Regions from separate parts of the Acidovorax sp. LjRoot117 genome, predicted to be linked through region 4. Evidence: predicted binding sites of a transcription regulator. Region 4 holds the regulator's gene; each other region holds the start of a gene.
The links. Region 4 encodes sigma-54, which starts transcription at its own class of promoters, with help from an activator protein. Its sites were predicted from a motif close to TGGCANGNAANCTGCTTT; they were not measured.
Positions count from the first base shown of each region.

Region 1: the regulator sigma-54 is predicted to act here: its motif matches at 3,028-3,045, upstream of ACSQ3D_RS14995 (ammonium transporter).
Region 2: the regulator sigma-54 is predicted to act here: its motif matches at 2,117-2,134, upstream of ACSQ3D_RS16215 (CmpA/NrtA family ABC transporter substrate-binding protein).
Region 3: the regulator sigma-54 is predicted to act here: its motif matches at 3,484-3,501, upstream of ACSQ3D_RS14420 (6-hydroxynicotinate reductase).

Region 1 is NZ_CAXUPO020000004.1:383,857-389,210, reverse strand. Features, by position in the region: gene ACSQ3D_RS15010 (GMC family oxidoreductase) at 1-434, shown strand, start outside; gene ACSQ3D_RS15005 (antibiotic biosynthesis monooxygenase family protein) at 757-1,110, shown strand; gene ACSQ3D_RS15000 (hypothetical protein) at 1,135-1,467, opposite strand; gene ACSQ3D_RS14995 (ammonium transporter) at 1,649-2,995, opposite strand; gene ACSQ3D_RS14990 (sulfite exporter TauE/SafE family protein) at 3,361-4,119, shown strand; gene ACSQ3D_RS14985 (ABC transporter substrate-binding protein) at 4,485-5,249, shown strand; gene ACSQ3D_RS14980 (amino acid ABC transporter permease) at 5,285-5,354, shown strand, end outside.
Region 2 is NZ_CAXUPO020000005.1:232,985-238,338, forward strand. Features, by position in the region: gene ACSQ3D_RS16205 (branched-chain amino acid ABC transporter substrate-binding protein) at 1-999, opposite strand, end outside; gene ACSQ3D_RS16210 (ANTAR domain-containing response regulator) at 1,206-1,832, shown strand; gene ACSQ3D_RS16215 (CmpA/NrtA family ABC transporter substrate-binding protein) at 2,325-3,569, shown strand; gene ntrB (nitrate ABC transporter permease) at 3,635-4,594, shown strand; gene ACSQ3D_RS16225 (ABC transporter ATP-binding protein) at 4,699-5,354, shown strand, end outside.
Region 3 is NZ_CAXUPO020000004.1:256,925-262,278, reverse strand. Features, by position in the region: gene ACSQ3D_RS14435 (amino acid synthesis family protein) at 1-107, opposite strand, end outside; gene ACSQ3D_RS14430 (amino acid synthesis family protein) at 161-802, opposite strand; gene ACSQ3D_RS14425 (UPF0280 family protein) at 830-1,780, opposite strand; gene ACSQ3D_RS14420 (6-hydroxynicotinate reductase) at 1,794-3,440, opposite strand; gene fdxA (ferredoxin FdxA) at 3,615-3,944, shown strand; gene ACSQ3D_RS14410 (ferredoxin--NADP reductase) at 4,021-4,797, shown strand; gene ACSQ3D_RS14405 (TetR/AcrR family transcriptional regulator) at 4,865-5,354, shown strand, end outside.
Region 4 is NZ_CAXUPO020000016.1:18,097-23,450, forward strand. Features, by position in the region: gene lptB (LPS export ABC transporter ATP-binding protein) at 1-742, shown strand, start outside; gene ACSQ3D_RS25535 (RNA polymerase factor sigma-54) at 842-2,452, shown strand; gene ACSQ3D_RS25540 (glutaredoxin domain-containing protein) at 2,540-3,055, opposite strand; gene ACSQ3D_RS25545 (acyl-CoA thioesterase) at 3,281-3,724, shown strand; gene ACSQ3D_RS25550 (O-antigen ligase family protein) at 4,355-5,354, opposite strand, start outside.

The DNA of each region.
Region 1 (5,354 bases), on a different contig from region 4:
CCATCGCGCCCAACTACCTCTCCACGCCCGAAGACCGCCAGGTGGCCGCCGACAGCCTGCGCGTCACGCGCCGCATCGTGGCCCAGCCCGCGCTGGCCGCGTACCAGCCCGAGGAATGGAAGCCCGGCGTGCAGTTCGAGAGCGACGAAGACCTGGCCCGCCTGGCCGGCGACATCGCCACCACCATCTTCCACCCCGTGGGCACCACCAAGATGGGCCGCGACGGCGACCCGATGGCCGTGCTGGACTCGCAGATGCGCGTGCGCGATCCGCGCGGAGGCCCCGGCGCCGTGGTGGCCGGCCTGCGCGTGGTGGACGCGGGCGCCATGCCCACCATCACCAGCGGCAACACCAACTCGCCCACGCTGATGCTGGCCGAGAAGGCGGCGGAGTGGATCGTGAAGGCGCGTCAGGCAGCGCGCCAAGCGGCCTGACGGGGGCGTGATGGAGTTTGATAGGGAGCGGATAGGGAGCGATGAGGGCTTGATGGCGGCATCGCAGGCGGCGGGCTCCAGCACTCCCACCCACCGTTCGGGCTGAGCTTGTCGCAGCCTGCGCCGCGCTTCGACGGGCTCGGCGTGAACGGTGGTGGGTTGCTGGAAGCCACCGGGCACGACCCCGGAACAACCGCAACGATCCTCGGCACCACCACCCATGCCCGCAGGCGGGCAGGCAGACAGGCAGGCAGACAGGCCAGCGGGAACTGGCGTGGATGAAGCGAGGCGACCGCCTGCGATGTGACTACCATCGCGCCCCATGTACTCCTCCACCTTCATCTTTGCCACCCGGCAATTCGACGACACCTTCCACCGCCTGGACCAGGCGATTGCCACCGCCGCCCGCTCCATCGACGGCTACCTGGGTGAAGAGGCGTGGGAGGACACGGCACGGGGCCTCGTCTCCAACGTGTATTACTGGCAGTCGCTCGAGGCACTGCAGGCGCTCATGAGCCACCCCACCCACCTCGAGGCCAAGGCCGCGCAGGCGCAGTGGCTCAATGGCTACCAGGTGGTGGTGTCGCAGGTGCTGCGCACCTATGGCGACGACAAGCTCACAGGCCTGCTGCCCACTGCCGCCCTGTTTGCCGGCGGCAGCGCTCCCGCGCACTGAGCCATACCGGCGGCGGGACATCCGCTAGCGGATACCGCCCACATAGCGCGGCACCTCGGGAGCGGGCTCGGGCGCGGCAGGCGCACTGCGCTGGCGCATGGCCTGGGTCGCCACGTCCAGCAGCGGGCGCCGCGCGGCAGGCGGTGGCGCAGCGTGCATGGCGTGGTCCAGCCGGTCGGCCCAGTCGGCGAGTTCGGGCACGCCGTCCTCCTGGGCGCGCTGGCGCGCAAAACGCACCACCTCGGCCGCATAGTCCACGTTCACGGCCATCCACTCGGTATCCGTCACGCGCCCCGTCTTGCGGCGCAGCAGCACGTGCAGGTGGGCGGCAATGGCCAGCTTGTCGGAATCAGGCATGGTCGCTCCTTGAGACATAGGGGTCACAGTTCAGTGGAGGTAACGTCTGAAGGGAGGCCCTGCCCACGGCCTTCGAGCCTGCGCCCCCCAGGCGAGGGCCGCCGTGGAACTGGCTTCGCCAGGCCACCGGTGGCGTCCCCCCCAGGGGGAAGGCGCCGAAGGCGACTCAGGGGGAACACCGCTACCCCCCCAACCGCTCACGGTGCTGGGCGATGTCCAGCCCCGTCTGCTCGCTCTGCTCGTCCACCCGCAGGCCCACCACGAAGTTGGTGATCCACAGCAGCACCCCGGTCACCACCAGGCTGTAGGCCATCACGGCGCCCACGCCGATGGCCTGGGTGAGCAGGCTGCCCGAGGCGCCGCCCACCGTGGGGCTGGCCAGCACGCCGGTGAGCAGCGAGCCCACGATCCCGCCGATGCCATGCACGCCGAACACATCCAGCGAATCATCGGCACGCAGCAGGCGCTTGAGCCCCGTGGCGCCCCAGTAGCACGCCAGGCCCGCCACCAGCCCGATGATCACCGCCGAGCGCAGCGTGACAAAACCCGCGGCCGGCGTGATGGCCACCAGGCCCGCGATGAGGCCCGAGCACAGCCCCAGCAGCGACGGGCGGCCGCGCACGATCCACTCGCCCACCATCCACGACAGGGCGCCCGCGGCCGCCGCCAGGTGCGTGACCGCCATCGCCAGGCCCGCACGGCCATCGGCCGCCACGGCCGAGCCGGCGTTGAAGCCGAACCAGCCCACCCACAGCATGCCGGCGCCCGCCATGGTGAGCCCCAGGTTGTAGGGCTCGAAGGGCTCGCGCCCGTACCCCGTGCGCCGCCCCAGGAACCACGCGCAGACGAGCCCCGCGACGCCCGCGTTGACGTGCACCACCGAGCCGCCCGCAAAGTCGAGCGCGCCCATCTTCGCGAGCCAGCCGCCGGGCTCCCACACCCAGTGCGCCACCGGCGCATAGACCACCAGGGTCCACAGGCTGGTGAAGATGAGCAGCGCGGAAAACCGCATGCGCTCGACCAGCGCCCCCACCAGCAGCGCGGCGGTGATGATGGCGAAGGTGAGCTGGAACATCGCGTACACCGACTCGGGGATGTGCGGCGCCACATGGCTCACCGCGAGCTTGCCGCCCGCGAGATCGAAGTCCAGCCCGGCAAAGCCCGCCCGGTCCCACCCGCCCAGCCACGGGCTGCCGGGCGTGAAGGCCAGCGAGTAGCCTGCCGCGAACCACCACAGGCTGACCAGCGCCGCCACCGCCACCACGCTGGCCATGGTGTTGAGCACGTTCTTCTTGCGCACCATGCCCGCATAGAACAGCGCCACGCCCGGCAGCGTCATCAGCAGGACCAGCGCGGTCGAGGTCATCATCCAGCCGGTGTGCGCAGCGCTGATCGTGTCCTGGGCCACCAGCATGGGCCGCACGGGCGCAGGCACTGCGTCCGGCGGCGTGCCCTGCGCGAGCGCAGCCGCACACAGCCCCAAGGTCAAGACCACCCACGCCACAATCCGGTGCACAGTTCCCCGCATGAAGGCTCCTTATCGCAAATTGTTACAAGCAGGTTGCACGAGCCATGCCAGCAGAAAATGCCAGGGAGATGCAGGGGGTGCCCCAGCCCCATGCCCCGGAAAGGGGTCGGGAAACCCCCAATGCACCACAGGGGTGCGGCCGTTACAGTTGCGGCACTCGAGAGCGCGCTTCGGTGTGCCAAGCGAGGGGCCCGAGGAGACACTTTCTACCAATAAACATATTCAAAGCACCCAACGAGGTGCAGACCCTTTCCAGGCGCTGGCGATCCCAGCGCCTTTTTCTTGCCTGCTCGCAGCGTGTGCGGCCTCGCCGGGCGCACCGATGACTCCTGAATTGATAGCGCACCGGGTGCGACAATCCAGCGATGGAATGGATTTTTATCACCCTGGCCTCGCTGCTGGCAGGGTTTGTGGACGCGATCGTGGGCGGAGGGGGGCTGGTGATGGTGCCGGCGCTGTTCGCGGCTTTTCCGGCGGCGCCGCCGGCCACGCTGCTGGGCACCAACAAGGCAGCGTCGGTGTGGGGCACGGCCATGGCCACCTGGCAGTACAGCCGGCGCGTGCAGGTGCGGTGGCACGCCATGCTGCCCGCGGCCGCCACGGGGTTCGCGGGCTCTTTCGCCGGCGCGTGGGCCGTGACGGTGATGTCGGCGGACTTTCTGCGCAAGCTGCTGCCGCTGGTGCTGCTGGGTGTGCTGGCCTACACCCTGGCCAAGAAGGAGCTGGGGCGGCACCACACGCCGCGCTACAGCGGCCGCACAGAGGTGGTGGCCGCCAGCCTGATCGGCGTGCTGATCGGTTTCTACGACGGGTTCTTCGGCCCCGGCACCGGCAGCTTCTTCGTCTTTTTGTTCGTGCGGCTGCTGGGGTATGACTTCCTCAACGCATCGGCGTCGGCCAAGCTGCTCAACTGCGCGACCAACTTTGCCGCCATCGCACTGTTCGCGGCCAAGGGCCACGTGTGGTGGCACTTCGCGGTGACGCTGGCGGTGGCCAACGTGGTGGGCAGCCTGCTGGGCACGCACCTGGCGCTCAAGCACGGCACGGGCTTTGTGCGCGGCATCTTCATCGTGGTGGTGAGCACGCTGATCCTCAAGACCGGCTACGACGCATTTCTTCGGTAACCCCCTGAGTCGCCTTCGGCGCCTTCCCCCTGGAGGGGGACGCCCCCAGCGCGGCGGGGCGGCCCTTGCGCGGGGGCACTGGGCTGGGGCGCGCCGGTAGTGCAGACCGCGCCCTGCAACCGCGGGCCCAGCCCCTGCGTCCGGTTGGGGACACCGCTCTAAACCTGTTGTGAATTGGCACACAACGGGGCTTTGAGGGTTGTCCGCAGGCCCAAGGAAAAAATTCGCATATTTATAATCATTACCACTTGATGACGGCAGGCTTCGCGTTTTGCGATGCCTGCGCGTTCGAACCACCAGCCTCCGGCCTGCTACCCGCATGCCGGATTTTTTGTACCTGAAATACCCCTGACAGGACCCCTCCCATGAAATTGTTCAAGGCTGTAGCCACCGCCCTCGCGCTTTGTGCCGCTTTCACTTCTGCCCAGGCCCGCACGCTGGACGAGGTCAAGAAGGACGGCAAGATCCTGATTGCGACCGAGGGGCAGTTCGCCCCGTTCAATTTCTTCAACGGCACCACGCTGACGGGCTTCGAAGTGGAGACGGCCGAACTGGTGGCCAAGAAGATGGGTGTGACCATCCAGTGGAAGACCCTGGGCTTCGACGCCCTGCTGACCGGACTGCGCCAGGACCGCTGGGACCTCGTGATCGCCTCGCACGGCATCACCGACGAGCGCGCCAAGGCCGTCACCTTCACCGACCCGCACTACTGCTCGGGCGGCATGATCATCGCCATGGACCCCGCCATCAAGAGCGCCAAGGACCTGGCCGGCAAGGTGGTGGCCGTGCAGACCGGCACCAGCTACCTCGAGAACGTGCAGAAGGTCTCCTCCATCAAGGAAATGAAGAACTTCCCCACCGACGTGGACGCCCGCAGCGCCCTGAACTCGCGCCGCGTGGACGCCTGGGTGACCGACCGCTTCGTGGCCAAGGCCGTGGCCGAGAAGAACCCCGGCGCGGGCTTCAAGCTGGGCGACATGCTGTTCATCGAGCGCATCGCTGCGGCCGTGGCCAAGGGCAACACCTCGCTGGCCGGCGGCTGGAACAAGGCCCTGGCCGAAGTCATGGCCGACGGCAGCTATGCCGCGCTGTCCAAGAAGTATTTCAACGAAGACGTCCGCTGCCAGTAAGCACGACCCGCTCGTAGTCACCCGGGTCTTTTTTCATGCTCACTGCCTTTTGGCCGCAGCGCTGGAGCCGCCAGCAGCGCAGCAACGCCACGCTCGTCTCGGCCG
Region 2 (5,354 bases), on a different contig from region 4:
CTTGGCCTTCTGGATGGCGGCAGACAGCACGTACATGCTGTCGTAGCTGTAGTGGCCGCCATAGGCGGGCGGCTTCTTGTACGCCTCGATGTACTTTTCAAGGAAGGGCTTGCCGGTGGCGAATTCCTTGGCCTCCAGCACGGGCGACGTGGCGTAGATGCCGTCGATGATGCCGGCGCCCTTGACCATGTCGGTGGTCTTGATGGTGTCGCCGCCCAGCAGGCTGACCTTGGTGTGGTCGACCTTGCGCAGGGCCTCGAGCAGCGCCAGCGCCTGGAAGTCGTTCAGGGTGGAGACGATGACTTCCACCTTGGCGGCCTTGAGCTCGCCGGCCAGTTCATTGAACGCCGTGGTCTTGTCGTCGAACGACTTGCGCACCACGACCTCTTTCTTCTCGGTCTTGAGCTGCGCGGCCGCACCGTCGGCCAGGCCCTTGCCGTAGGGCGTGCCGTCGTCCAGTGCGGCGTAGCGGGACGCACCGAGCTGCGTGGCGGCGAACGAGCCGATGGCGCGCGCCTGCAGGGTGTCGTTGCCGACCATGCGGAAGGTGGTGGGAAAGCCCAGCTGCGTGAACTTGGGGTTGGTGGAGATGGCGATCTGCGCAATGTCCTTGGCCGCGTAGATGGGCGCGGTCTCGATGCTCACGCCCGAGTTCAGGTGGCCGATGACCGCCACCACACCCGCATCCACCAGTTGCTGGGCCACGGTCTTGCCGGTGGCGGCGTCGGCCTTGTCGTCCACCGAGACCACCTCCAGCGTCACGCGCTTGCCATCCACGGTATAGCCGCCCTTGTTCAGCTCGGCCACCGCCAGGTTCACGCCGTTGAGCAGATCCTGCCCCAGCGCGCCCAGCGGGCCGCTCAAGGGCTGGGCCACGCCGATCTTGATGGTGTCGGGCACCTTGCTGCACCCGGACAGGAGCAGCAGCGCCGCAGACGTGACCGCGGTCAAGGCCAGGCCGGCGGAAAGAAAACGGCGCCGGTCGTTAAGCTTGTTCATGCAGATTCCTCATCAGTATGTCAATGTGACCAGATGTATATGCGAGCGAATGGAAGGCGGCTATCGGGTATGCCCTGCCAATCATCAAACTATTAGCAAGTTTCAGGCCCTGCAAGGCACGCAGGGCTCGGTGGTGTGATGATCGGACGTCCTGCACCGCTTCTGCGCACCAATTTGTGGCGTAAAAATTGCTTATGCTTCTGGGTATGAACGAGTCTTTGCGCATCGTGGTGGTGGCCCCGGACCTGGCCATCGCCGATCCCGACGACGAACACGCCGTGTTGCAGGCGGAACGTTCGCGGGCGCTGCGCATCGGGCTGCTGGAGAACAACTTCAACCTGGTGGCCACGCTGCCGGCCGACGTGTTCCTGAGCGAGCGCATCGCGCAGCTCCAGCCCGACCTGATCATCGTGGACGCCGAGAGCGAGGCGCGCGACGCGCTGGAGCATGTGGTGGTTGCCACGCGCGACGAGCGCCGGCCCATCGTGATGTTCACCAACGACGAGGACACCTCGCACGTCAAGGACGCGGTGGCCGCGGGCGTGTCGGCCTACATCGTGGCCGGCCTGTCGCCCCAGCGCATCCGCCCTATCCTGGACGTGGCGATGGCGCGCTTTCAGCACGAACAGGCCCTGCGCGCCGAGCTGGCCGATGCCAAGACCGAGCTCAAGGACCGCAAGACCATCGACCGTGCCAAGGGCCTGCTGATGCAGCGCCAGGGCCTGACCGAGCAGGCAGCGTACGAGAAGCTGCGCAAGACGGCCATGGACAAGGGCCTCAAGCTCGTGGACGTCGCCCAGCGCATGCTGGATGTGATGGACCTGCTGGGCTGAACCCGTGACATCCCCCCTGAGGGCCTGCGCGCCCGCAGCAGGGGCTTCTCGGTGTGCTGCATGGCCGCGCTTTTATCCTTCCCGCCCTGCCCTGGTCCGCGCCCACTTCTCGCCCCCTCCCAGATGGTGCACCGCACAAAGGCAGTGCGGGCGTTCCCGCTGCACCCATTGCACCACCATTTTGTTTAAAACTGGCCGCTACCGCTTGACAGACAAGCGCCACAAGCTATCAATTCCATAGCAATCACCACCCCGCGCAGGCGCGCAGCTGGTGCATCAAAGGTTGGCACGCAGCTTGCATAAACCCTGGCAAGACCAATGAAGGTCTTGCCCCTGACAGCAGCGGCCCAACGACGGGCCGGTGCTGATGCCAGGCCCCAATGCTTGGCAATGGACAAAGGCGTCCCCACCCGCCCCGACGTATGCATGTGTGCATCTCGCGGGGTGTGGTGTGGACGCCTTTTTGTTTTTAACGCTACGAGGAAGTGCCCCATGACCGATCTGCTCAAAACCAGCCTCAACCGCCGCACCGTGCTGCAGGCCGCTACCGTGGGCGCCGTCGGCGTCAGCCCCGCGCTGCGTGCGCTGGTGCATGCCCAGGGCTCTGACGCCCCCGAGAAGAAGGAGGTCAAGATCGGCTTCATCCCGCTGACGGACTGCGCCAGCGTGGTGATGGCCTCGGTGCTGGGCATCGACAAGAAATACGGCGTGACCATCATCCCCACCAAGGAAGCCTCCTGGGCCGGTGTGCGCGACAAGCTGGTCAACGGCGAGCTCGACTTTGCCCACGTGCTGTACGGCCTGGTCTACGGCGTGCACCTGGGCCTGGCCGGCCCCAAGAAGGACATGGCCGTGCTGATGAACCTCAACCACAACGGCCAGGCCATCACGCTGTCCAAGAAGCTGGCGGACAAAGGCGCCGTCAACGGCGCGGGCCTGGCCAAGCTGATGGCCAGCGAGAAGCGCGAGTACACCTTCGCGCAGACCTTTCCCACCGGCACGCACGCCATGTGGCTGTACTACTGGTTGGCGGCCAACGGCATCAACCCGATGAAGGACGCCAAGGTCATCACCGTGCCGCCACCACAAATGGTGGCCAACATGCGCGTGGGCAACATGGACGGGTTCTGCGTGGGCGAGCCCTGGAACCACCGCGCCATCATGGACGGCATCGGCGTGACTGCCACCACCACGCAGGACATCTGGAAGGACCACCCCGAGAAGGTGCTGGGCACCACGTCCGAATTCGTGCAGAAGTACCCCAACACGGCACGCGCCGTGACGGCCGCCATCCTGGAGGCCAGCAAGTGGATCGACGAAGGCCTGGCCAACAAGAACAAGATGGCCGAGACCATTGCCGGCAAGGCCTACGTGAACACCGGCGTGGACGCGATCAACCAGCGCATCCTGGGCCGCTACCAGGACGGCATGGGCAAGACCTGGGACGACCCCAACCACATGAAGTTTTTCAACGACGGCGCGGTGAACTTCCCATACCTGTCGGACGGCATGTGGTTCCTCACGCAGCACAAGCGCTGGGGCCTGATCAAGGACCACCCCGACTACCTGAACGTGGCCAAGGCCGTGAACCGCATCGACGTCTACAAGCAGGCCGCCGCCGCATCGAAGACCCCCGTGCCCAAGACCGAGATGCGCAGCAGCAAGTTCATGGACGGCGTGGTGTGGGACGGCAAGGACCCCGCCAAGTACGCCGACAGCTTCAAGGTCAAGGCCTGATCGCCGTGGCCTGACGACGACATCCACTCCGCCAGCACCACCCGCCCCTCTTGAAGGAGAACACCATGGTCAGCGCCGTTTTTCACACCCCGTTGGATGCAGCCCCGCCGGTTGCCACAAAAGCCATGCACCCTGCAGCCACCGCCACCACGGCCAGCGCTACGCCGGCGACCGGCACCAGCAGCCAACCGCAATCCACCACCGCCAGCACGCCGCCAGCACCGCGGCGTGACTGGGCTGCGCTGTCACGCAGCTTCTGGATGGCCGTGCTGCCACCGCTGTGCGGCCTGGGCCTGCTCATCGGCCTGTGGGCGGTGGTGTCCACCACCACCGGCGGCAGCATCCCCAGTCCCGTGGAGACCTGGAAGCAGGCGCTGGAGATCTTCAGCAACCCGTTCTACCGCAACGGCCCCAACGACCAGGGCGTGGGCTGGAACGTGCTGATGTCGCTGGAGCGCGTGGCCATCGGCTTCGGCATGGCGGCGCTGGTGGGCATTCCGGCGGGCTTCGTGATCGGGCGTTTCAACTTCCTGTCGCGCATGTTCAACCCGCTGATCAGCTTGCTGCGCCCCGTGTCGCCCCTGGCCTGGCTGCCCATCGGCCTGCTGGTGTTCAAGGGCGCCAACCCGGCCGCCATCTGGACCATCTTCATCTGCTCCATCTGGCCAATGATCATCAACACCGCCGTGGGCGTGCAGCGCGTGCCGCAGGACTACATGAACGTGGCCCGCGTGCTGAACCTGTCGGAGTGGAAGATCGCCACCAAGATACTCTTCCCCGCCGTGCTGCCCTACATGCTGACCGGCGTGCGCCTGGCCGTGGGCACCGCATGGCTCGTGATCGTGGCGGCCGAGATGCTGACCGGCGGCGTCGGCATCGGCTTCTGGGTGTGGGACGAGTGGAACAACCTGAACGTCAAGAACATCATCATCGCGATCTTCGTGATCGGCATCGTCGGGCTGGTGCTGGAGTTTGCGCTCATCAAGCTGGCCACTGCGTTCACCTTCGAAGAAGTCAAGACCTGACCCACCCCTGAGCCGCGCCTGCGGCGCGTCATCCCCTCAGGCGCCCCCCAGCGGTCCGGCCAAGCCGGGGCCACTGCGGGCCTTGAAACAACCAGGAGTTCCTCATGCACACCTCTCTCACCACCAAGTTCATCGAAGTCCATGGCGTGGAGCAGACCTTCAAGACCGCCAAGGGCCTGTTCCCGGCGCTCAAGAACATCAACCTCACGATCGCCAAGGGGGAGTTCGTCGCGCTGATCGGCCACTCGGGCTGCGGCAAGTCCACGCTGCTCAACCTGATCGCGGGCCTGACCACACCCACCAACGGCGCGCTGCTGTGCGCCAACAAGGAGATCAAGGGCCCGGGCCCCGAGCGCGCGGTGGTGTTCCAGAACCACTCGCTGCTGCCGTGGCTGACCTGCTTCGACAACATCTACCTGGCGGTGGAACGCGTATTCGGCGGCAAGGAAAGCAAGGCGCAGCTCAAGGCCCGCACCGATGCGGCCCTGGCGCTCGTCGGCCTGACGCCGGCAGCGCAAAAGCGCCCCGGCGAAATCTCGGGCGGCATGAAGCAGCGCGTGGGCATCGCCCGCGCCCTGTCGATGGAACCGCAGGTGCTGCTGATGGACGAGCCCTTCGGCGCCCTGGACGCATTGACGCGCGCCAAGCTGCAGGACGAGTTGCTGGAGATCGTGGCGCGCACGCAGAGCACCGTGGTCATGGTCACGCACGATGTGGACGAGGCCGTGCTGCTGTCCGACAAGATCGTGATGATGACCAA
Region 3 (5,354 bases), on a different contig from region 4:
ATGACGGCCATGGCCAGGGCCTTGCGCACGGGCGGCTGCACGTCGCGGCCCATCTCCACACGCACTTCGTCGGTCTGCACGATGATTTTCCGGATCTTGGCGGGCATGTCTTGTACTCCTGGGTTCTTGTGCTGTTGCGTTCTGGTTGTGGTGCGGGACCCTAGCGCAGGCCGTTCCACTGGCTGATGTCCTGCGCCTTGAGGCCGCCCACGCGGGCATGCACGCGCGGGCCGGTGGTCATGGCCAGGATGAAGACGATCTCGTCGGCCAGCGGCGCGCCGGGCACGCGCACCTCCATGGCATCGAAGTGGCTGCGCACGTAGCTGGCGTTGATGTGCGTGAGCGGCACGTCGAGCGCAGCACCCGGGCCGCCCACCTTCTTGGTGGAAGGCACGATGGACAGCGCGTTGGCGGGCTGCCCCGTCTTCTCTTCGGCCTGGCCCTTGGCGTAGGCGTTGCGGTCGCCCTTCCAGCCCAGCAGTTCGCGCATGGCGTAGCCGCCCGGCACATGCCACAGCGCGCCGTGCTCCAGCTCGCCGGCCGCGCCGACGATGGAGCCCTTGCCGTAGGTCTCGATGCGCTCGGCGGGCACGCCCATGGCCTTGAGCAGGCGCTGCGCCATGTCCAGGCCCACGTCCTGCAGCGCCTCCATCATGGGCAGGATGTCGGCCTCGTAGCGGCCGGCGTAGGGGTTGGTCAGCACCGCGCCGATGGCACCCCGCAGCAGCGGCACATCGGCCACGGGACCGAACTCGTGCCGGATGTCCTCGAGGTGGGTGAAAACGCGTCGTATCTGGATCATGGGATGGCCTGTGGGCTTGTGAATTCGTTAAGCAAATACTGAACCAACTTCTTCGTGCACCGCGCTCACCGCGCCTGCCGCGCCTGCCGGGCCTTCGGTGCGTGCGGGCAGCCCCGCCAGCGCTGCCTCGGGCATGCGGGTGGCCGCGAACTCGCCCTGGCACACGAGCAGCGCGCACCAGATCAGCCCGCGGGACTGCAATTCTTGCGCCTTTTCCAGCCCTTGGTGCAGCGCGCGCAGCACCTGTGCGCGCGGCAGCGGCGGGACATCCACCGTGACGGGAATGGCGCCGAGGTCGCTGTCGTCGCGCACCAGCCAGGCGGGCATGCGGGTGATGCGCTCGTCCAGCACGTTCACGGCGTTGGCCACCACGGTGGCGGCGGCGTCGGCCTCGGCCGCGGTGCGCGCGAGCACCGTGACGCTGTCGGCGATGCCCAGCGACTGGCTGCGCCCGCGCCAACCGCTGGTGGCCACGCCGCGCACCGGCATGGTGCTGTCGATGCGCAACTGGCCGTCCAGCAGCAGCCCGTGGCGCAGCTGGGCGGCATCGAGCCTGGCGATGTCCGCATACACCCCCACCGAGGCCGACTGGCCCGGGGCGAGGTGCAGCGCGATGTCGCCACCGTTGTTGACCCAGGCGCGGGCAATGCCGTCCTGCGCGAAACACGCGAGGATCTCTTGCGCCACCGCCCCGGCCACGGCGGCCATGGGGGTGATGAAGCCCTTGCGGTACGGGTGGCAGGCCTGCCACATGCGCTGCGCGACCACACCCTGCAAGGAGGTGGCTTCACCCACCGGGGCGCGCAGGCCGGGCAGCTCGTTCACCAGCTCTTGCAGCAGCCCCTCGAAGCGCTGCCAGGCGCGCTCGTGCGCGGCAGCCACGGCGCTGCGTTCACCCTCGGCCTGGATGACCAGGTCGATGGGTCCGTGCTGGAAGTGCCAGCGGCCGTCGGGCAGAAAGTTGCGGCAGGCGTGCATAACGAGGCGCCGTTCAGCCCAGCAGGGGCGGGCGGCCCAGCGGCCAGGGGTTGCCAGCGGGCAGCGCCTGCCAGGACAGCGACTGCGGCGCACCGTCGTTGTGCCACGCGCCGTGCTCCAGCACCTCGCGCAGGCTGCGGATCTGCTCGGCATGGCCGCCCAGGGCCTCGTAGTCGGTGCGGCGCATGCTGAACTCGATGGGCGCCACGATGGCGGGGGTGGGCACGGTGCCGAAGCTGTTGTCGGGCATGCGCAGCACATCGGCCATCACGGTGATGCCGCCGCCGGGCCACACATAGGCGGGTGCGCCGCCGCAGGTCACGTTGACCAACGCGTTCTTGATGGAGCGCGTGAGCAGCACGGGGTTTTCCGTCACGCCCGCGCGCAGGCTGCCGCCCGCGCCGCCCAGGAAGAGCACCGAGGTGAGCGAGGGCTCGCAGTTCTCGCCGATACGCTCCACGATGCGGCGCACCGCATCGGGCATCTCGGCCTCCACCGGCACCAGCGATTCGTTCAACACGTACCAGCTGGCGTGCTCGCCCGTGGTGGAGGTCATGAGCAGGCGCAGGCCCGGCCACGCGACCGATGCGTCCCAGCCTTCGATGATGGACAGAGGGTCGGCGATGTCGGTGCCGCCCCAGCCCGTGCCGGGATTGGCCACCTGGAAGTAGCGGCCCGGGGTGGACTTGCGCCCGCGCATCTGGATGCCCGAGGACTTCATGTCCAGGCAGCGGCCGGCCTGGTGCTCGGTGAGCACGCCGGTGATGTGGTCGTCCACCACCACCACCTCGTCGGCCTGGCCGAAGAACTGGCGCGCGAAGATGCCGATGGCCGCGGAGCCGCAGCCCACGCGCATGCGCTGCTCGGCCACGCCGTTGACGATGGGCGCCTGCCCGGCCTGGATCACGAGCTGCGAGCCGCCGTCGATGGTGAGTTCCACCGCCTGCTTGTTGCCCAGAAGCTGCATCATCTCGTTGGCGATGCGCCCTTCCTTCTTGCTGCCGCCCGTGAGGTGGTGCACGCCGCCGAGCGACAGCATCTGCGAGCCGTATTCGGCCGTGGTGACGTGCCCCACCACCTCGCCCTTGCAGCGCACGTTGGCCTGCTCGGGGCCGAGGAAGCGGTCGGTGTCGATCTTCACCTTGAAGCTGCAGTAGCTGAAGATGCCCTCGGTGACCACGGTGACCATGTCCACGCCATCGACCTTGGAGCCCACGATGAACGGCGCAGGCTTGTAGTCGGGGTAGGTGGTGGACGAGCCCACGCCGGTGACGAACACTTCTTCTGTCAGCAGCAGGTCGCCGCTCCAGGCGGGCTGCGCGGCGGCATCGGCGGCGGTGCCGCCTTCGGCGTCCACCGGCGCGTCGGCATCCGCCGCGGACGAGCGGCCTGCGAAGGGCACCAGCGCAACTTCGCCCGCCTCCACCGTCTTGCGCAGCAGCACCACCGGGTCCACGCGCACCAGCACGCCGGCGTGGTTGGCATAGCGGTCGCACGCGCCGGCGCGGCCTTCCGATATCTGGCACAGCACCGGGCACGCGTTGCACTCCACCTTGGCGGCGTTCATGCGCTCGTTGCGCGGCCGGGCGCGCTCCAGCACCTGCGGCAGCTCTGGCGCATCCATGCCTGGAAGCCCGTCGGTCTTGGTGTGTTCAGTCATCGTGGAGCCCATTCATTGCATCTTTTCAAATGCTTGTACGCGCATTGCATTTTGTGTAGCATTCACTTAACTTAAATGTTGTGATTGCTACATTGATCGCGAATGTAGCGCAATCGATGATGGTCCGCAATGGTGTTTTCGCACCCCCTGAAACGGTGCACGAGGAGCCCCAAAATGACGCACGTAGTGACGGATGCATGTATTCGGTGCAAGTACACCGACTGTGTCGATGTCTGCCCGGTCGACTGCTTCAAGGAGGGGCCTGAATACCTCGTCATCGACCCCGACGAGTGCATCGACTGCGCGGTCTGCATCCCCGAGTGCCCCGCCAACGCCATCTATGCCGAAGACGACCTGCCCCCGGGCCTGGAAATCTTCCTCGAATTCAACAAAAAGCTGGCCCCGGGCCTGCCCACAATCACCAAAAGAAAACCGGCTTTGCCAGATGCGGAACAATGGAGGGTTGTGAGCCACAAGCTTTCCGGCCTGGATATCGCGTTCTGAGCCCCGCTCCAGCACGCCGCCAGCGCGGACTTCAGCCAGTTTTCTTCTGTACTTTCAACTTTTCCGACCAAGCACCATGAGCGCCTTTCTCGAAGAACGCGTCCTCTCCGTCCACCACTGGACGGACCGCCTTTTCTCCTTCACCACCACGCGGGACACGGCCCTGCGCTTTTCCAACGGCCATTTCACGATGATCGGCCTGCGTGGCGAGAACGGCAAACCCCTGCTGCGCGCCTACAGCATCGCCAGCGCCAACTACGAAGAGCACCTGGAGTTCCTGTCGATCAAGGTGCCCGACGGCCCGCTGACCTCGCGCCTGCAGCACATCCAGGTGGGCGACACCATCGTGGTGGGCAAGAAGCCCACCGGCACGCTGCTCATCGACTACCTGCTGCCCGCCAAGCGCCTGTACATGCTGTCCACCGGCACCGGCGTGGCGCCGTTCCTGAGCCTGATGCGCGACCCCGAGACGTATGAGAAGTTCGAGGAAGTCATCCTGGTGCACGGCGTGCGCGAGGTCAAGGAGCTGGCCTACCACGACTACATCACCCAAGAGCTGCCCCAGCACGAGTTCCTGGGCGAGATCGTGAGCAAGCAGCTCAAGTACTACCCCACCGTGACGCGCGAGGCGTTCAAGCACCAGGGCCGCGTGACGACCGTGATCGAGAACGGCCAGCTCGCCCGCGACCTGGGCCTGCCGGCGCTCAACCCGCTGGAAGACCGCGTGATGATCTGCGGCAGCCCCGAGATGCTGCGCGACCTCAAGCACATGATGGAAGAGCGCGGCTTCAAGGAAGGCAACACCACGAAGCCGGGCGACTTCGTGATCGAACGCGCGTTCGCAGAGCAGTGATCTCCCGGCCGGCACCGGGCGCCTGTCGAACAGGTGCCGCTGCCGGCCCCACCCACCAGGACCCGCCATGTCTGCCACTCCCCCCAAGACCCGGACAGCGTCCAGCCGATCTCCCACCGTGCGCAAGACGGGGGTGCGCGAGCAGGCCGCACAGACCACGCGCGACAACATCCTGAAAGCGGCGACCAAGGTGTTCGCGCGCTACGGCTACGAAGGCGGCAGCGTGGAGAAGATCTCCAAGGCGGCCAAGTCCTTCGACCGGATGATCTACTACTACTTCGGCAGCAAGGAAGGCCTGTTCATCGAGGTGCTGGAGGAAACCTACCGGCGCATGAACGATGCGGAGTCCAAGCTCGACCTGGACACCGCCAAGCCGGTCGAGGCGCTGCAGGCGGTGATCCGCTTCGTGGTGGGCTACTACCGCAAGAACCCCGAGTTCATCACGCTGCTCAACACGGAAAACCTGCACAAGGGCAAGCACATCTCCAAGTCCATGCGGGCCCGCGAATACTCGTCGCCCGCCATCGAGGTCATCCGCCGCGTGCTGGAGAGCGGCC
Region 4 (5,354 bases):
CGGCAGCCGGCTGGAGGTGCAGCACCTGGCCAAGTCGTACGGCAGCCGCAAGGTCGTCAAGGATGTGTCGCTCACCGTGCAAAAGGGCGAAGTCGTCGGGCTGCTCGGCCCCAACGGAGCGGGCAAGACGACCTCGTTCTACATGATCGTGGGCCTGGTGCGCAGCGATGCGGGCGACATCCGTATCGACGGCCAGTCGGTCGCCCACATGCCCATCCACCGCCGTTCGCGCCTGGGTTTGTCGTACCTGCCGCAGGAGGCGTCCATCTTCCGCAAGCTGTCGGTCGAGGAAAACGTGCGCGCCGTGCTGGAGCTGCAGCGCGGCGAGAACGGCCAGCCGCTGCCGCGCGAGGCCATCGAAGAGCGCCTCACCGCCCTGCTGCAGGAGCTGCGGGTGGACCACCTGCGGGCCTCGCCCGCCATGGCCCTGTCCGGGGGCGAGCGCCGCCGCGTGGAGATCGCCCGCGCCCTGGCCACGCAGCCACGCTTCATCCTGCTGGATGAGCCCTTCGCCGGCATCGACCCCATCGCGGTGATCGAGATCCAGCGCATCATCGGATTCCTCAAGGCGCGGGGCATCGGCGTGCTCATCACCGACCACAACGTGCGCGAGACGCTGGGCATCTGCGACCACGCGTTCATCATCAGCGACGGCCAGGTGCTGGCGCAGGGAACCCCTTCCGAGATCGTCGACAACGCCGAAGTGCGCCGGGTGTACCTGGGCGAACACTTCCGCATGTAGCAGACCGATGGACCTTACGTTCGACCCCCGCCTCTCCTTTGTGCCGCCCCGCGGGGCGGCGTGCGCCGCGCGCCCTGCAGGCCGCAAGGCGGCTGCCCGATGAAGCCCGGCCTGTCACTGCGCGTATCGCAGCACCTGGCGCTCACGCCGCAGCTGCAGCAGTCCATCCGGCTGCTGCAGTTGTCCACGCTGGAGCTGGGCCAGGAGGTCGAGCAGATGCTCGACGAGAACCCGTTTCTCGAGCGCAATGCCGAGGAGGCACCGCGCGAAGAGTTCGGCCTGGAGGCGGCCGACGTTCCTGCCCAGCCCGACGAGTACAGCGCGGACGACACGCTGTATTCCAACGCCCCCGGCGCCACCACCGCCAGCACGTCCAGCGATACCGCGGCCGACGGCCCGCTGGGTGACTCCGAGCCGGGCAGCAGCGCCAGCGACGAGCCCGACTGGAGCGGCGACGGCACCGTCGAGGTCGCACCGAACGACACCGAATGGGGCGGCGATGCGCCCGCCCGCAACCGCAACGATGCCGAAGGCGACGAGGCCGACGCCACCGAGCTGGCCCGCACGCACGAATCGCTCACTGCCTTTTTGCACCGCCAGGCGCTGTCGCTGCGCCTGTCCGAGGTGGACCGCGCGGCGCTGCGGTTCCTGATCGAATCGCTCAACGACGACGGCTACCTCGAAGACCCGCTCGAAGAGCTGGCCATCAGCCTGGCCGGCCCCGACGACCTGGAGCAGATCGAGGAGCTGGTGCACCGCTTCACGGTGGCGCAGCGCCTGTTGCAAAGCCTGGAGCCCGTGGGCGTGGGCGCGCGCGGGCTGGGCGAGTGCCTGACCTTGCAGCTCAAGGCGCTGGCCGCGGACGAAGACAGCGAGATCGACCCCGACACCGTGCAGACCGCGCTGCGCGTGTGCCAGCAGCCGCTGGAGATGCTGGCGCGCCGCGACATCCGCCGCCTGACGCAGCTGTGCGGCGACGGCGAGGAGCGCACCCGCGCCGCCATGGCCCTGATCGCCCGGCTGGAGCCGCGCCCGGGCCGCAAGTTTGTGGACGTGGAGCGCAACATCATCGTGCCCGACGTCATCGTGCGCAAAGCGGGCCGCGCCAACGGGCGCGACGGGCAGCACAATTTCATCGTCGCACTCAACCCCGACGTGATGCCGCGCCTGCGCGTGCACGACATCTACGCCGGCGCACTGCGCGGCCACAAGGGCGGCGAAGGCCACCAGGGCATGCAGCAGCGCCTGCAGGAGGCGCGCTGGTTCATCAAGAACATCCAGCAGCGCTTCGACACCATCCTGCGCGTCTCGCGCGCCATCGTGGAGCGGCAAAAGAACTTCTTCACGCATGGCGAGCTGGCCATGCGCCCGCTGGTGCTGCGCGACATTGCCGACGAGCTGGGCCTGCACGAGTCCACCATCAGCCGCGTGACCACCGCCAAGTACATGGCCACGCCCATCGGCACCTACGAGCTCAAGTACTTCTTCGGCTCGGGCCTGGGCACCGAGACGGGCGGCAATGCGTCGAGCACCGCCGTGCGCGCGCTGATCAAGCAGTTCGTCGCGGCCGAGAGCCCCACCAAGCCGCTGTCGGACAGCCAGATCGCCGAGATGCTCAAGGAGCAGGGCATCGAGTGCGCACGCCGCACGGTGGCCAAGTACCGCGAAGCGCTCAAGATCGCGCCGGCCAATCTGCGCAAGGCGCTGTAGCTCTGTCAGCGCTGCAGGGCCTGCGCCGGAAGATCGCCGCCCACCCACCGGCCCGCCAACTGCGGTGCGGTGGGGTGCGAGGCCAGGCTACTTGCGCTGGGGCGCGAAAACGGCGTCGTAGGACTGCGCGCTGAAGCCCGACAACCGCTGGCCGTTGGTGAGCAGCACCGGCACACCCCGCCCGCCAATCTGTGCAAAGGCCGCCTTGCCCACCGGCGTATCGACGTCCAGCTCGCGGTAGGCAATGCCCTTTTGCGCCAGGTACGCCTTGGCGGCCTTGCAGTAGCCGCACCAGGTGGCCATGTAGAGCACGACGTCGCCACGGGGTGCTGCGGCGGGGGGCTCGGTCTTGGGGCTGCGGTCGGCCGCGCGGGGCTCTGCACCCGGCACCACGCTGACCGGCAGGTTGTCCAGCTTCATCGCCTTGTCCACACCCACGCCCGTGGGGGGCTTGTCGCTGTAGACGACCCGGCCGTCCGGGCCCACCGTTTTGTAGAGCGTCTGGGCGCCCGCCATCGGTGCCAGCACCAGCGCGGCCATTGCCAGCGTGGCGGCTACGGCCTGGCGGAAAAGGCCGGGGGAGGGGCTCCGGTAAAATCTCATGCCTGCGAGCATAAGAGACACCGGGCGTGCTGTCAGCAAGAAGCTGCCCGGATGTGCCGCACCGCCCCATGGCACCACCCGCCGTGGGCCGCAGGGCCTGTCGCTGCAGAAAATCCCCGGCACCCAGCGGCCCTGCGCAGTACCGCATGCACGCCGCCACCGCGGGTGCCCGCCCGTTGTCCTTGTTCCACGCTTCCACCTCCGCTCCACCCCCACCGCCCAGCCATGGCCCGCATCGTCTTCGACCTTCCCGCGCAGTTCGGTTTTTCCACCGAGATGCAGATCTACATCAGCCATGTGAACCAGGGCGGGCACCTGGACAACGCGCAGCTGCTGAGCCTGGTGTCCGAGGCGCGCGTGCGTTTCTTCCAGTCGCTGGGCTACCCGGAGGCCGACGTGGGCGGGCTGTCCATCGTGGTGGGCGACATCGTGGCGCAGTACAAGTCCGAGGGCTTTCATGGCGAGACCATGTGCGTGGAGATGGCGCCGGTGGATTTCAACCGCTATGGCTTCGACCTCGTGTTCCGCATGACCGAGAAGACCTCGGGGCGCGAGGTGGCCCGCGGCAAGATCGGTATCGTCTTCATCGGCAAGCGCGACCGCAAGGCGGCGGCGATGCCGCCTACGATCCGTGAACTGCTACGGAGCAGTGTGTTGCACCAGGGTTAACCTATTGCACGCTGTCTGGGCAATACGCGAGGGCTCGTCGCCCCAGAAAAAACAACCGGGCCTGTTGCGGGCGGAAGCTCTGCAACCTTGCCCGTGGCGACTGACACGCATTTGTTTGGCGGAAAATTTTCCTTGACTGGGCAGATTCGCTCGCCTATTAGCAGGCTTGCCATGCGAAGGGGCGCGCTTTGCAGTGAGAAGCGGACAGGGTATGTGTGTCATCGATCATGCCCTGTAGCCGTCAAACCGGTCATAGTAGCCCCTATGCATATCCTGCGCCCACCCTGGTGCTAGCTGCCAGACTCAGGCGCCGTGTGGGTTGCTCGCCACGACTGGCTAGGACGGGGTCAATTGCTGGTCGTGGCCCACGGCGATAGCGACCGCCTTGGTGGTCGTGGTAACCGCATTCGCCGGCTGAGCCCGCGTGCCGAGCCTGTTTGCTGACAAGCTCTTCAGCTCTGTTGTTTGAGACATTCAGTCCGATGCGCAGGGCCTCATCATGCGCTTACTGCCTGCAAGGAGAGTCATTGCCCAACGGCCAAGGACCTGCGAAATTTCCGTCTAGTAATCTTCATTCGGCAGTTATAAATATTTTACCCAAAAATAGCAAGTTCCTAATAATTGAGGGTGTTATTTTGTTTGGTTCGGCTGGAGTACATCCCGATAAGTGGGAGGAAGATCGCGAATAATCTGCTGGCGCTCCGATGTAGTGCTTGCAGAAAGCGCCTTTTTATACGAGTCGATCGCTTCTGGAGAAATACGGCTCTGTGCCAACCCGGCCTGCAATCGTGCGGCAAGAAGCCAAGAGCCTGCTTTCAGTTCAGGCCATAAGGTTGCCCGTACAGCAAGCGCCTTTAATGCAGTATCCCAGTCGGAAATTCTAATGGCTGCTCTATAGGTGTAATCGACCAAATAGCGGGCTTCGTCTGGTCGATTGCCGATCTTAACTTTTTCAATCTGAGCCTTGCCCAGATTGGTTGCTTCCAGGAAATCTTCTCTTTTGTAAGCAAGAACGAACTTGGTGATAGGTAGGCACACCGCTTGAGGACGCGCGCGTTCGATACGGCTGAGGATTGCCTCAGCTGCATCGAAGCGTTTTAAATTGGCCTGCATTTGCACTTCTTGACATTGGGCATCTGTCAAATGTGGGATATGAGCGAGGATCTTTTGCAAATAGACAAGAGCTTGATCATACTCATTGAGCTTAACCATAGAGCCAATGGCTGGCATGAGAAGAAGTGTGTGCTCTGGATAAATGCCTAAACCTTTGTCTATGTCTGAAAACGCATGATCTCGTAATTCGGCGAATTTTGGATTGCTACGTAACTGTGGCGATTCCGCCAAGCCTTGTAAAGCACCTACACCTTGACGTACATAGTAGTCAAAGCGGATGGCCTGAATAGAAATTGCAATGCCTGCGGTCAACAGGCACAAGACTGCCAGTCTGGGCACCAGCGCGCCTAGTGAAACCATTTGAGGGAGAGTAAATTTTCGGGTCTTACAGGAGCTTGTGAGCAGTAATCCTAAATATATCGCCAGCAAATAACAAGTGGCTGCTGCGTGAAGTGGCAGTCCGCTCAAACTCGTTACTCCCATCACTATCAAAGATATAACTATGACCATTGGTCGT